DNA from 3 places in the Pseudomonas sp. LBUM1679 genome. Region 3 is predicted to be linked to each of the others. Evidence: riboswitches for the same ligand, from Rfam matches in the RefSeq annotation. Region 3 holds a riboswitch; each other region holds the start of a gene.
The links. A riboswitch is a leader RNA that binds a small molecule or an ion and turns the genes downstream of it on or off. The one in region 3 is predicted to bind cobalamin.

Region 1: another riboswitch for cobalamin. It lies ahead of ACA062_RS18360 (CbtB domain-containing protein); the one in region 3 lies ahead of cobO (cob(I)yrinic acid a,c-diamide adenosyltransferase).
Region 2: another riboswitch for cobalamin. It lies ahead of ACA062_RS12260 (ABC transporter substrate-binding protein); the one in region 3 lies ahead of cobO (cob(I)yrinic acid a,c-diamide adenosyltransferase).

What each region holds. Positions count from the first base shown of each region.
Region 1 is NZ_CP166774.1:4,046,073-4,050,265, forward strand. Features, by position in the region: gene cobN (cobaltochelatase subunit CobN) at 1-229, opposite strand, end outside; gene cobW (cobalamin biosynthesis protein CobW) at 233-1,294, opposite strand; cobalamin riboswitch at 1,396-1,610, opposite strand; cobalamin riboswitch at 1,811-2,038, shown strand; gene ACA062_RS18360 (CbtB domain-containing protein) at 2,159-2,362, shown strand; gene ACA062_RS18365 (CbtA family protein) at 2,374-3,081, shown strand; gene ACA062_RS18370 (cobalamin biosynthesis protein) at 3,078-3,491, shown strand; gene cobM (precorrin-4 C(11)-methyltransferase) at 3,573-4,193, shown strand, end outside.
Region 2 is NZ_CP166774.1:2,650,335-2,654,527, reverse strand. Features, by position in the region: gene ACA062_RS12265 (alpha/beta fold hydrolase) at 24-947, opposite strand; cobalamin riboswitch at 1,340-1,535, shown strand; gene ACA062_RS12260 (ABC transporter substrate-binding protein) at 1,678-2,691, shown strand; gene ACA062_RS12255 (FecCD family ABC transporter permease) at 2,688-3,704, shown strand; gene ACA062_RS12250 (ABC transporter ATP-binding protein) at 3,701-4,193, shown strand, end outside.
Region 3 is NZ_CP166774.1:5,346,187-5,350,379, reverse strand. Features, by position in the region: gene ACA062_RS24210 (O-methyltransferase) at 1-615, shown strand, start outside; gene ACA062_RS24205 (PQQ-dependent sugar dehydrogenase) at 849-2,162, opposite strand; cobalamin riboswitch at 2,279-2,512, shown strand; gene cobO (cob(I)yrinic acid a,c-diamide adenosyltransferase) at 2,594-3,205, shown strand; gene ACA062_RS24195 (cobyrinic acid a,c-diamide synthase CobB) at 3,202-4,193, shown strand, end outside.

The DNA.
Region 1 (4,193 bases), 1.3 Mb from region 3:
GCAGGACCTGGTCGACATACAGGTCGACCGAGGCGTGATTCTGCACCTGCATCGGGTTGGCCAGGCGCACGCTCGGGTAATCGTCCGGCAACTGCTGCGCCGCTTCAGCGAGCAGCGCCAGGCTGGAGTCGCCGCTGCACAGGATCACCAACTCGGCGGGGGTCTGTCCAAGGTCGGCGATATTGTCATCCGATACGAAACCGCCGGGCTGGGTCCTGAGCAGGTGCATGGCTTAGACGCTGAGTGCGGCGCGCAATTGCGCTTCGAGCAGCGCCGCGTCCAGCGCCTGGCCGATCAACACCAAGCGCGTGGTGCGCGCTTCTTCGGCGCCCCACTGACGGTCGAAATGCTTGTCAAAGCGCGTGCCCACGCCCTGGATCAACAGGCGCATCGGCTTGCCCGGGATCGCGGCGAACCCTTTGACGCGCAGGATGCCGTGCTGGACCACCAGTTGGGTCAAGGCATCCAGCAGCAGGCTTTCGTCAGCTTGCGGCAGTTCGATGGAGATCGAATCGAAGGCGTCGTGGTCGTGATCGTCCTCGCCTTCATGGTGATGATCATGATGGCTGTGACGACTGTCGATGTGCGCTTCGGAACCGACACCGAGGCCGATCAGTACGTCCAGCGGCAGGCGGCCGCTGCTGGCTTCGATGACTTTCACCGCTGGCGGCAGTTCTTCGGCGACTTCCAGGCGCACACGGGCCAGGTCTTCAGGGCTGATCAGGTCGGCCTTGTTGAGGATCACCAGGTCGGCGCTGGCCAGTTGGTCGGCGAACAGTTCGTGCAGCGGCGATTCGTGGTCCAGGTTCGGGTCGAGTTTGCGCTGGGCGTCGACCTGGTCCGGGAAGGCGGCGAAGGTGCCGGCGGCGACAGCCGGGCTGTCGACCACGGTAATGACCGCGTCGACCGTGCAGGCGCTGCGGATTTCCGGCCACTGGAAGGCTTGCACCAGTGGTTTTGGCAGGGCCAGGCCCGAGGTTTCGATGAGAATGTGATCGAGGTCGCCGCGACGGGCCACCAATTCGCGCATCACCGGGAAGAATTCTTCCTGGACGGTGCAGCACAGGCAGCCGTTGGCCAGTTCGTAGACGCGGCCGCTGGCTTCTTCTTCAGTGCAGCCGATGGAGCACTGCTTGAGGATTTCGCCATCGATGCCCAGCTCGCCGAACTCGTTGACGATCACCGCGATGCGACGACCCTGGGCGTTGTCGAGCATGTGCCGCAGCAAGGTGGTCTTGCCCGAGCCGAGGAAGCCGGTAACGATGGTGACGGGAAGTTTGGCCAGTGTTTTCATCGGATGCCCTTTGGCAAGGTGGCGGGCATACGGGACGACAATCGCTGCGACGGATGTGCGCGCGCAAGAGTTCCGCCACCGGATCACCCCGCCCGGTTGTAGTGAGAATCTGTGTCGAGGCAGGTCTCCTGGCTGACGGTGTGCCGGGCTTGTGGGCCTGGCATTCGCTGCGCCTTCCCGCGAACCCGTTGCACAGGGTTTGCAGTGGCGTGGCAGCGAACATCACCGTTCACAGTTGCGGGGGCAGCCGCGGCATCGACCGCGTTCCCTTCTTAGCTTCGGCAGACGCCGAAGAACCTCGAATGCGCAAGGCTACGCATCGTGTGGAGGCGGGTCAATCGTTGAGCGGTACGCGTTCCCCTGTAGGAGCTGCCGAAGGCTGCGATCTTTTGATTTTGCTTATTAAAATCAAGATCAAAAGATCGCAGCCTTCGGCAGCTCCTACAAAGAGCCAATCATCATTCGGCTCCAGGTGAGAACCCTTGCCAATTGACGCCCAACCCCCGCCCATGCTCTCCTACACGCCTTGTTACGGGTGCCCTTCACAGGGTGAAACGGGAAACCGGTGAATCATGTGCTTTACTCAAGGCCATGTCAGTCCGGTGCTGCCCCCGCAACGGTAAGCGAGCGAAGCGTCAGATCCACTGTGCCAGCAGTTCGGCATGGGAAGGTGACGCTTGCAGGTACAGGCGCAAGCCTTGGCCCCTCGCGAGCCCGGAGACCGGCCCGCAACACAAAGTGACCATTACGATCACTGAATAACAAACCCGCGGTGGGCGGGCGCTGTTTGAACCTCTGCGTGCCCGGCTCGCAGGGGTCTTCCATGCGCTCTATTCACCCACTGACAGACCAGAGGGAAGCGCCATGTCGATCATCAGCAGCACCGGCAGCAACACGGACAAGAGCACCGCCAGCAGCACCACGACCCTGACTCAACGCCTGACCGCCGCCGCCTGTGCGTCGATCCTTGGCGCCTGCCTTGTGTATTTCGCCGGTTTCTCGCACATCGAGGCGGTGCACAATGCTGCGCACGACACCCGTCACAGCTCCGCCTTCCCGTGCCATTGAGACCTGTCGACATGATCAAGCGTATCGCGCAAACCGCAGGTTTCACTGGGCTGCTGGCCGCCCTGCTGCTGACCCTGCTGCAAAGTTTCTGGGTTTCGCCGCTGATTCTGCAGGCCGAGACCTACGAAAAATCCGAGCCGGCGGCTGTTGAAGTCCATGAGCACACCGCAGGTGCCGTCGCCGCTCACACCCATGATGCCGAGGCCTGGGAACCGGAAGACGGCTGGCAGCGCGTGCTGTCGACCACCGGTGGCAACCTGGTGGTAGCGGTCGGTTTCGCGTTGATGCTCGCCGGTCTCTACACTTTGCGCGCCCCGACCAGAACCTCTCAAGGCCTGCTCTGGGGCCTGGCCGGCTATGCGACCTTCGTGCTGGCGCCGACCCTCGGCCTGCCGCCTGAATTGCCGGGGACTGCCGCGGCCGATCTGGCGCAACGGCAGACCTGGTGGATCGGCACTGCCGCCTCCACCGCGGCCGGCATCGCCCTGATCGTGTTCAGTCGTCATTGGCTGATGAAGATCCTCGGTGTCGCCATCCTTGCCGTGCCACACGTGATTGGCGCGCCACAACCGGAAGTTCATTCGATGCTCGCGCCGCAAGCGCTCGAGTCGCAGTTCAAAATCGCTTCGCAGCTGACCAACGTCGCGTTCTGGCTGGCCCTGGGCCTGATCAGCGCCTGGTTGTTCCGCCGCAAAAGCGATGGCCAATACCACGCATGACGGATAACAGCACCGTGCCGACCCTGGTGGTCGGCCTGGGCTGCCAGCGCGGCTGCCCCGTGAGTACGTTGCGGGCATTGCTCGACCAGGCGCTGCAGGCTCATCGCATCGAGCTACACCAGGTCAAGGCACTGGCCAGCATCGACCTGAAGCGCGAAGAACCGGGCCTCATCGAACTGGCCGCACAGCTCGCGCTGCCGCTGATGTATTTCAGCAGCGAACAATTGGCCGGTTACCAGCCGCAACTCAGCCACCGCTCGGACATCGCGTTCGAACGCACCGGCTGTTACGGCGTCGCGGAAAGTGCCGCCCTGGCCCTGGCCGAACAACTGGCCCAGGCGCCGGCGAAGCTGCTGATTTCACGACAGAAATATGCCCAGGCCACCCTCGCGTTGGCTGGCGCTGCATAAAACCCCCGACAATCCCCGCCTTCGATCATGAGCAATCTTCATCTGAAGCCTTGCCCAGGCCCTTTTTCACAGGAACCGACGATGACTGTCTATTTCATTGGCGCAGGCCCCGGCGACCCGGAACTGATCACCATCAAAGGCCAACGGCTGATCCGCAGCTGCCCGGTGATCATCTATGCCGGCTCCCTGGTGCCCGCCGCCGTACTCGAAGGTCATCAGGCCGAACAACTGGTGAACAGCGCCGAACTGCACCTGGAACAGATCATCGAACTGATCAAGTGCGCCCATGCCAAGGGCCAGGATGTGGCGCGGGTGCATTCCGGCGATCCGAGCCTGTATGGCGCCATCGGCGAGCAGATCCGCTACCTGCGTGAACTCGATATTGCCTTTGAAATCATTCCCGGTGTGACCGCGACAGCGGCCTGTGCGGCCCTGCTGGGTGCGGAGTTGACCTTGCCGGACGTGTCACAGAGCGTGATTCTGACCCGCTACGCCGACAAGACGACGATGCCGGCCGGCGAAGAGTTGGGCAGCCTGGCGCAGCATGGGGCAACCATGGCGATCCATCTGGGGGTCAATCATCTGCAGAAGATCCTGGTCGAATTGCTGCCGCATTACGGTGCGGACTGTCCGATCGCGGTGATTCACCGGGCGACCTGGCCGGATCAGGATTGGGTGGTGGGGACGCTTGAGGATATTGCC
Region 2 (4,193 bases), 2.7 Mb from region 3:
TGTGTGCCAGGCGGGTATTGGCCTCAGCCTCTCACTGCTGCTGCCGCTCCTATCGCTGCCTTCTCCATGCAGTACGGCATCGCTGATGAACCATTGCCCATCACCTGACCCCGCGTCGCCGACCCTGGCTGCAAAAAACCGAGCAAGGCCTGCCGGGTTTCCTGCCAGGCTGCCGGGTGTTCCATATCGAGGAAGTGCCCGGCGTTCGCGACGGTATGGAACCGGGACTGAGGGGCATGTTTGACGAACAGCCGGGCGTCTTGCGCCGAGGTGTATTCATCCCATTCGCCGTTGACAAACAGCAGCGGGATTTCGATCGCATCGGCACAGGCGACGTAGCAGTGGGTGTCCTGGGTCAGCACCTCATGCACATGGAAGTGCATCTGCCGGTATTCGTGCTCCGCCAGGCTGCTGACATGGCGGTGATTAAAGCGTTTGAACAGCGATGGCAGGTGCTTGCCAATCGTCCCGTTGATCAAGCGCCCGACATTGAGACGATCGCAGGCCTGGAGACAGTGCAGGCCGCGCTCCAGGTAATCGCGCATCGGCGTATTGATCCGCGCGGCGAATGAACTGATGACCGCCCTCTCGATTCGTCGCGGCCGCTGGGCCAGCGCCAACAAAGTCGCCGCACCGCCCCAGGAAAATGACAGCACATGCTGCGCACCGAAGTGTTCGATCAATTCCAGCAGTATCGCTGCCTCGTCTTCCTTGCGGATCGGATCGCCGTGGAGGTTGTGTCGTTTCGACTGACCGGCATAGGGCTGGTCGTAGAGGACCACATTGAAGTGCGGCTGCAGGTAACGCACCGTCTGCGCAAAGGACGCGGTTGTCGCCAGCGAGCCGTTGACCAGAATGATGGTCTTGTCAGCGGCGGCGTTGAGATAGTGTTCGGTATAAATCTTGTACTTATCGCAAATCTCGACGATGGCGGTGTTCGGCATCATGTCATTTTCTTCCTTGAACCCGTTGGACTGAGCGCACAGCGTGAGGAATGCCCACAGGGCCATATCGCAGAAAGCAGTAGTGGTGGAACCGACAGCGAAGTGCCAGGTAAATACATTAAAAGCTCAAGGTGGTGTTCAAACGTCAACGCATAGACCTCCTGGGGTTTAACCTGGCATCACGGGCCAGCGGCGACAGCGGCGACAGCGCGAGCGTGTCACGCAGCGCCCTGTGACCGATGAGTCACTGACTGACCAGAGCTTCAGAGTTAAGCAGGGATTTCCCGGTCTGCAAGCATGTGCAGCGCTTTGGTGCTGATTTACCTTCAACGCGCACTTGCACCCTGGAATCGGCACACCAGAAAAAAATACTGGACCGTTGGCCGGCATGATCGACTACCATGCCGGCCGCCGGTTTCCACATGGGATTAATAGGGAATCCGAGATGCCCGACACGGCATCAATCGGAACTGCCCCCGCAACTGTAGGTGCTGAGCCTGCTCCTGAACTGCCACTGGGATCGCTTCCGGGAAGGCTGGAGCCAGGCGCCGACGCATCAGTCAGGAGACCTGCCGGCCAAGCAAATCACTAACCGGCGGGGTGTCCGGGAAGGACATCCTTGCGCCGTGCGTCACCTGTGGTGAGCGCTACGTCAGAGCTTTAACGCCAGCGTTCGATGATGTGTTTCCAGTCCGTACCCCTGCTCCGAGTACGGTCAACTGGAGATTGCGTCATGCTGCTGTCACGCCTTGCCACCCTCGTCACCGCCCTGGGTCTGTCCACCCTCGCCCATGCGGCCCCGACCCACTATCCCCTGACGGTCGAGAACTGCGGCAGCACCCTGACTTTCGCGCAGGCACCGAGCCGCGCCGTGACCATCGGCCAGGCCGGCACCGAAATGCTCTACGCCATGGGGCTTGCCCCCACGCTGGTCGGCACCTCGCTGTGGTTCAACGATGTGCTGGCCAAGTACAAGACAGAGAACGACCGAATCCAACGCCTGGCCGATAACGAGCCGAGTTTCGAGGCGGTGATCGGCCAACGCCCGCAACTGGTGGCCGTGGAACTGGAGTGGATGGTCGGCCCGCAAGGCGTGGTCGGTACCCGCGAGCAGTTTCACGAACTGCAGATCCCGACCTACCTGATGCCCTCCGACTGCGAAGCCAAGGACAATCTGGTCGGCGCCGACGGCACACGGCTGGAGGCGTTTCGCATCGACAGCATTTACAAGAGCATCAGCCAATTGGCCGAGATCTTCGATGTGCAGGAACGTGGCCGGCAGTTGAACGACGAACTCAAGGCCAGTCTGGCGAAGTCGGTCGCCACGGTGCAGGACAAGGACCTGGAGCACACCAGTGCGCTGTTCTGGTTCTCCAGTGCCAGTCTGGATATCGACCCTTATGTCGCCGGACACAAGGGCATTCCCGACTTCATGCTCAACACCCTGGGCGTGCGTAACGTGGTGCAATCCGACGAAGAATGGCCGACCGTTGGCTGGGAAACCATCGCCAAGGCCAACCCGACTTTCCTGGTCATCGCACGAATGGATCGCCGGCGCTTCCCCGCTGACGACCACCTCAAGAAACTGGCATTCCTGCGCAGCGACCCGGTGACCCGCAACATGGACGCGGTGAAAAACAACCGCATCATCATCCTCGACGCCATGGCCATGCAGGCCAGCGTCAGAATGTTCGACGGTCTGGCCACCCTGGCATCAGCCATCGACGGCTATGACCTGCCAAAATGACCAGGACGCTGATTCGCACAGTGCTGGCCGTTGTGACCCTGCTGCTGGCCGTCATTGCCGGTGTGGCCATCGGTGAAACGCCCATCGCTCCGGGTGTGGTGTTCCAGGTGCTGGCCAATAAACTGTGGGCTGCCGGTCATGTCCTCGACCCGATCGACGAAGGCATCGTCTGGAATTACCGCCTGACCCGCGCGCTGGTGGCGGCGGCCTGCGGTGCGGGTCTGGCCACTTGCGGGGTGATCCTGCAATCGCTGTTGCGCAACCCGCTGGCCGATCCCTACCTGCTCGGCATCTCCGCCGGCGCCTCGACGGGTGCGGTATTGGTGGCGTTGCTGGGCCTGGGGGCCGGGCTGATTTCGCTGTCGGTCGGCGCGTTTGCCGGGGCCGTTGCCGCCTTCGCCGTGGTGGTGTTGCTGGCCCGTGCCAGCGGTTCGCCCGGCGGCACCTCGCAGATCATCCTCGCGGGGATTGCCGGTTCGCAGCTATTCAATGCGCTCACGGCGTTTCTGATCACCCAATCGGCCAGTTCCGAACAGGCCCGGGGCATCATGTTCTGGTTGCTCGGCAACCTCAGCGGGGTGCGCTGGCCGTCGGTGTGGCTGGCCGTCCCGGTGGCAGTGGCCGGTCTTGTGGTTTGCCTGTGGCATCGGCGGGCGCTGGACGCCTTCACCTTTGGCGCCGACTCGGCCGCCTCGCTCGGCATCCCGGTACGCCGCGTGCAATTGCTGCTGATCAGCTGCGCCGCACTGGTGACGGCAGTGATGGTCTCGATTGTCGGCTCCATCGGGTTCGTCGGGCTGGTGATTCCCCATGCCGTGCGACTGCTGCTGGGCACCCGGCATGCGCGCCTGCTGCCGGCTAGTGCGCTGGGTGGTGCCCTGTTTCTGATCGCCGCCGATGTCCTGTCCCGGACATTGATCAAAGGCCAGGTGATCCCGGTCGGGGTCATCACGGCATTGGTCGGCGCTCCGGTGTTCGCATTGATCCTGATCGGCCGGAGGAATGCCCGATGAATGCCGTCACACCTGTTATCGGCGAATCCGTGCTGAGTTGTTCCGGCCTCGGTTTCCACGTCCGCGACGCTGAGTTGCTGCACGATATCCACCTGGACATCCGTCGTGGCGAGACCTTGGGCATCGTCGGGCCCAACGGTTCGGGAAAATCCACGCTGCTCAAACTGCTGGCCGGCGTGCGCACCCCGAGCCGGGGTGACATTCACCTCAACGGCCAGCGCCTCAAGGCACTCTCTCGGCGAACCATCGCGCAAACCCTGGCGGTGGTTGAGCAACAGGCCGACACGCTGGATGCCATCAACGTGTTTGATGCCGTCGCCCTGGGCCGGACGCCGTGGTTGTCGGCCTTGAGTCCGTGGTCGAACGAGGACGCTGCCATCGTCCAGCAGGCGCTGTGCGACGTCGATGCGGCGCACCTGAAAAACCGGACCTGGCACAGCCTGTCCGGCGGTGAACGCCAGCGTGTGCACATCGCTCGCGCCCTGGCCC
Region 3 (4,193 bases):
CAATACCTGCTCGACGTCTCCCTCAGGGAGACGCCGCTGCTCAAGCGTTTGCGCGATGAAACCCAGGCGCTGCCCATGGCGCGCTGGCAGGTGGCACCGGAGCAGGGGCAGTTTCTCGCGTTGCTGGTGAAGCTCACCGGCGCCAGGCGTGTGCTGGAAGTGGGCACCTTCACCGGTTACAGCGCCTTGTGCATGGCGGCGGCGTTGCCGGATGACGGTTCGCTGATCTGCTGTGATATTCCTGGCGATTACAACGCTACTGCGCGCCGTTACTGGCAGGAAGCGGGTCTGGCGGGGCGGATTGACCTACGGTTGGCGCCGGCGCTGGAAACTCTGGCCCGGCTGGATCAACCAGGGCAGTTCGACCTGGTCTTCATCGATGCCGACAAGGCCAATTACCCGAGCTATCTGGAGCATGCGTTGCGTTTGCTGCGGGTCGGTGGTCTGGCGGTGTTTGATAACACCCTGTGGAGCGGGCGGGTGCTTGAGGACAATCCCGACAGCGCAGACACCCGGGCCATCCAGGCACTCAATCTGGCCTTGAAGGATGACGTGCGGGTGGATCTGTCGTTGTTGCCGCTGGGGGATGGATTGACCTTGTGCCGCAAGCGCTAGGCAGGCGATTTTTGGGTGGCATTGATGGCCTCTTCGCCGGCAAGCCGGTCTCGCTCCCACAGGGATCTCTGTTGACCACAGAAATTGTGAGCGCCCGAGATCCCTGTGGGAGCGGGCTTGCCCGCGATTGCGGTGGGTCAGGCAGCATCAATGTTGAATGTGCCGACCTCATCGTCGGAACGCCGCCCGGGGCAAGCCCGCTCCCACAGGGTTATGCGTTTACAGCAATGACGTCATTTAACTGCCGACACCCGCCACACCTTGTTCCCCACATCATCCGCCACCAGCAAATCGCCCTGCTGATCGATCACCACCCCCACCGGACGGCCCATGGCTTTTTCGTCGTCGGTGAGGAACCCGGTGAGCACATCGACCGGTTGCCCCACCGGTTTGCCCGCGTTGAATGGCACGAAAATCACTTTGTAGCCACTGTGCGGGTCGCGGTTCCACGAGCCGTGCTGGCCGATGAATGCGCCCTCCTTGAACTGCGACGGCAGGGTGTTGCCTTCAGCAAAGGTCAGGCCCAGCGATGCCGTATGCGGGCCCACTGCGTAGTCCGGCGCAATGGCCTTGGCCACCAGGTCAGGATTCTGCGGGGTCACGCGTGCATCGACATGTTGTCCGTAATAGCTGTACGGCCAGCCGTAGAACCCGCCGTCCTTCACCGAAGTGATGTAGTCCGGTACCAGGTCGCTGCCGATTTCGTCGCGCTCATTGACGGCGGTCCACAGCGCGCCGCTCTGGGGCTCCCAGGCGAGGCCGTTGGGATTGCGGATCCCCGAAGCGAAGATCCGATGGTTGCCGGTGGCGCGATCCACTTCCCAGATCGCCGCGCGACCTTCTTCCTGGTCCATGCCGTTTTCGGCGACATTGCTGTTGGAACCCACCGTCACGTACAGCTTGCTCCCGTCCTTGCTGGCGATGACGTTTTTGGTCCAGTGATGATTGAGTGTGCCGCCCGGCAGATCGACCACTTTGATCGGTGGCGACTTGATCGCCGTTTCACCATTTTCATAGTGGAAACGCAGCAAGCGGTCCGTATCGGCAACGTACAGGTCAGTGCCGACCAGGGTCATGCCGAACGGCGAATTGAGGTTTTCCAGGAACACCGTACGGGTTTCGGCGATGCCGTCGTGGTCCTTGTCCCGCAGCAGCGTGATGCGGTTCGGGCTCGGTACGGCTGCACCGGCACGGCCCATGACTTTTTTCATGACCCAGCCTTTGACGCCTTTGCCATCATCGGGCTTCGGTGGCGCATTGGTTTCGGCAACCAGCACGTCGCCGTTGGGCAACACGTAGAGCCAGCGCGGGTGATCGAGACCTTCGGCAAAGGCGGCGACCTGGGTTCCCGTCGCCGCGACGGGTTTTGCACCGTCCGGCCAGCCGATCGCCGGGGCGATGTTCACCGTCGGGATCAGAGTCTTGTTCGGTTCTGGCAGCTTGGGCGACGGTCCGGTGCCGTCCATGACTTGCAGGCTGGAGGTTTCACCACAGGCGGCGAGCCCTCCGGCGAGCGCGATGACGAGAACGAGCTGGGGCTTGCGCATGCTGATCTTCCCTATGGACGCGTTGATACAATCATAGAGGAGCCGGGAGGCGCGATGGTTCAACCGGTCAGCCGCGGGGCGCTTTCTCAATTGACGCTCCACCCCCAACCCTCTAACCTTCGCGGCTTGTTTCAGGTGCTCTGTGGCCATGGCCGACAGAGTGAAACAGGGAAGTCGGTGAGTGATGGTCTTCGAACGATGAAGCGTCATGATCCCGACGCTGCCCCCGCAACGGTAAATGAGTGAAGACTGCGCCTTGAGCCACTGTGTCGAAAGCCGACATGGGAAGGCGCGCAGTCAGGCCAGCGCCGCTCATGAGCCCGGAGACCGGCCTGATTCATCCAGCGGCATCACGGTGGGCGATGCCAGGCTTTTTGCCGTCTATTCTTGTGCCTGCCCGCCGTTATCCAGCCTCAACGGAGAGCTCCCCCATGACTGATACCCCCGATCGTGATGAACGTCACCTGGCGCGCATGCTGCGCAAAAAAGCCGTGATCGATGAACGCATCGCCAATTCCCCGAACGAATGCGGCCTGCTGCTGGTGCTGACCGGCAACGGCAAAGGCAAGAGCAGCTCGGCCTTTGGCATGCTCGCCCGGTCCCTGGGCCATGGCATGCAGTGTGGCGTGGTGCAGTTCATCAAGGGCCGCAACAGCACCGGCGAAGAACTGTTCTTCCGCCGTTTTCCAGAGCAGGTGCGGTTTCATGTGATGGGCGAAGGCTTCACCTGGGAAACCCAGGATCGTCAGCGTGATATCGCGGCCGCCGAAGCCGCCTGGGCAGTGTCCCGGGAACTGTTGAGCGATCCGTCCATCGGCCTGGTGGTGCTGGATGAGTTGAACATCGCGCTCAAGCACGGTTATCTCGACCTCGATCAGGTGCTCAGCGACTTGCAGGCGCGTCCGCCGATGCAGCATGTGGTGGTCACCGGTCGCGGCGCCAAACCGGAAATGATCGAGCTGGCCGACACCGTCACGGAAATGGGGGTGATCAAGCACGCGTTCCAGGCCGGTATCAAAGCGCAAAAAGGCGTCGAATTGTGAGCCAACCACGTCATTGCCCGGCGGTCTTGATTGCCGCGCCGGCCTCCGGTCAGGGCAAGACCACCGTCACTGCCGCACTGGCCCGGTTGCACCGCAATCAGGGGCGCAAGGTCCGGGTCTTCAAGTGCGGCCCGGACTTCCTCGACCCGATGATTCTCGAGCGCGCCAGCGGTGCGCCGGTGTATCAACTGGACATGTGGATGGTCGGCGAGCAGGAAAGTCGTCGACTGCTGTGGGAAGCCGCAGCTGTTGCCGACCTGATCCTGATCGAAGGGGTCATGGGGCTGTTCGACGGTACGCCGTCCAGCGCCGACCTGGCGCGGCACTTCGGGGTGCCGGTGCTGGGCGTGATCGATGGCACTGCCATGGCGCAGACCTTTGGCGCACTGGCCCTGGGACTGGCGCGCTATCAGCCGGACTTGCCGTTTGCCGGTGTATTGGCCAACCGCGTGGGCACGGTGCGGCATGCGCAATTGCTCGAGGGCAGCCTGACTGAAGGCTTGCGCTGGTACGGCGCCTTGTCCCGGGAAACCGGGATCGAATTGCCGAGCCGACACCTGGGGCTGGTTCAGGCCAGCGAGCTCAATGATCTCGATCTGCGCCTTGATGCGGCGGCCGAATCACTGGCCAACAGTTGCGATGTTGCGCTGCCGCCGCCCGTGGAATTCGCCGCTCCTGAAGTGATCGCCGCCAAGCCATTGTTGGCTGGCGTGCGGATCGCAGTGGCCCGTGACGAAGCCTTTGCCTTCACCTATGGCGCGAGCCTGGACCTGCTGCGAGCCATGGGCGCCGAGTTGCTGTTTTTCTCGCCGATCCGGGATGCCGGATTGCCGGAGGCGGACAGTCTGTACCTGCCGGGTGGTTATCCGGAATTGCACCATGTGGCGCTGTCACAGAACACATCGATGCTCGATGCGATTCGCGCTCACCATGCCGCGGGCAAACCGTTGCTGGCCGAGTGTGGCGGGATGTTGTATCTGCTGGATTC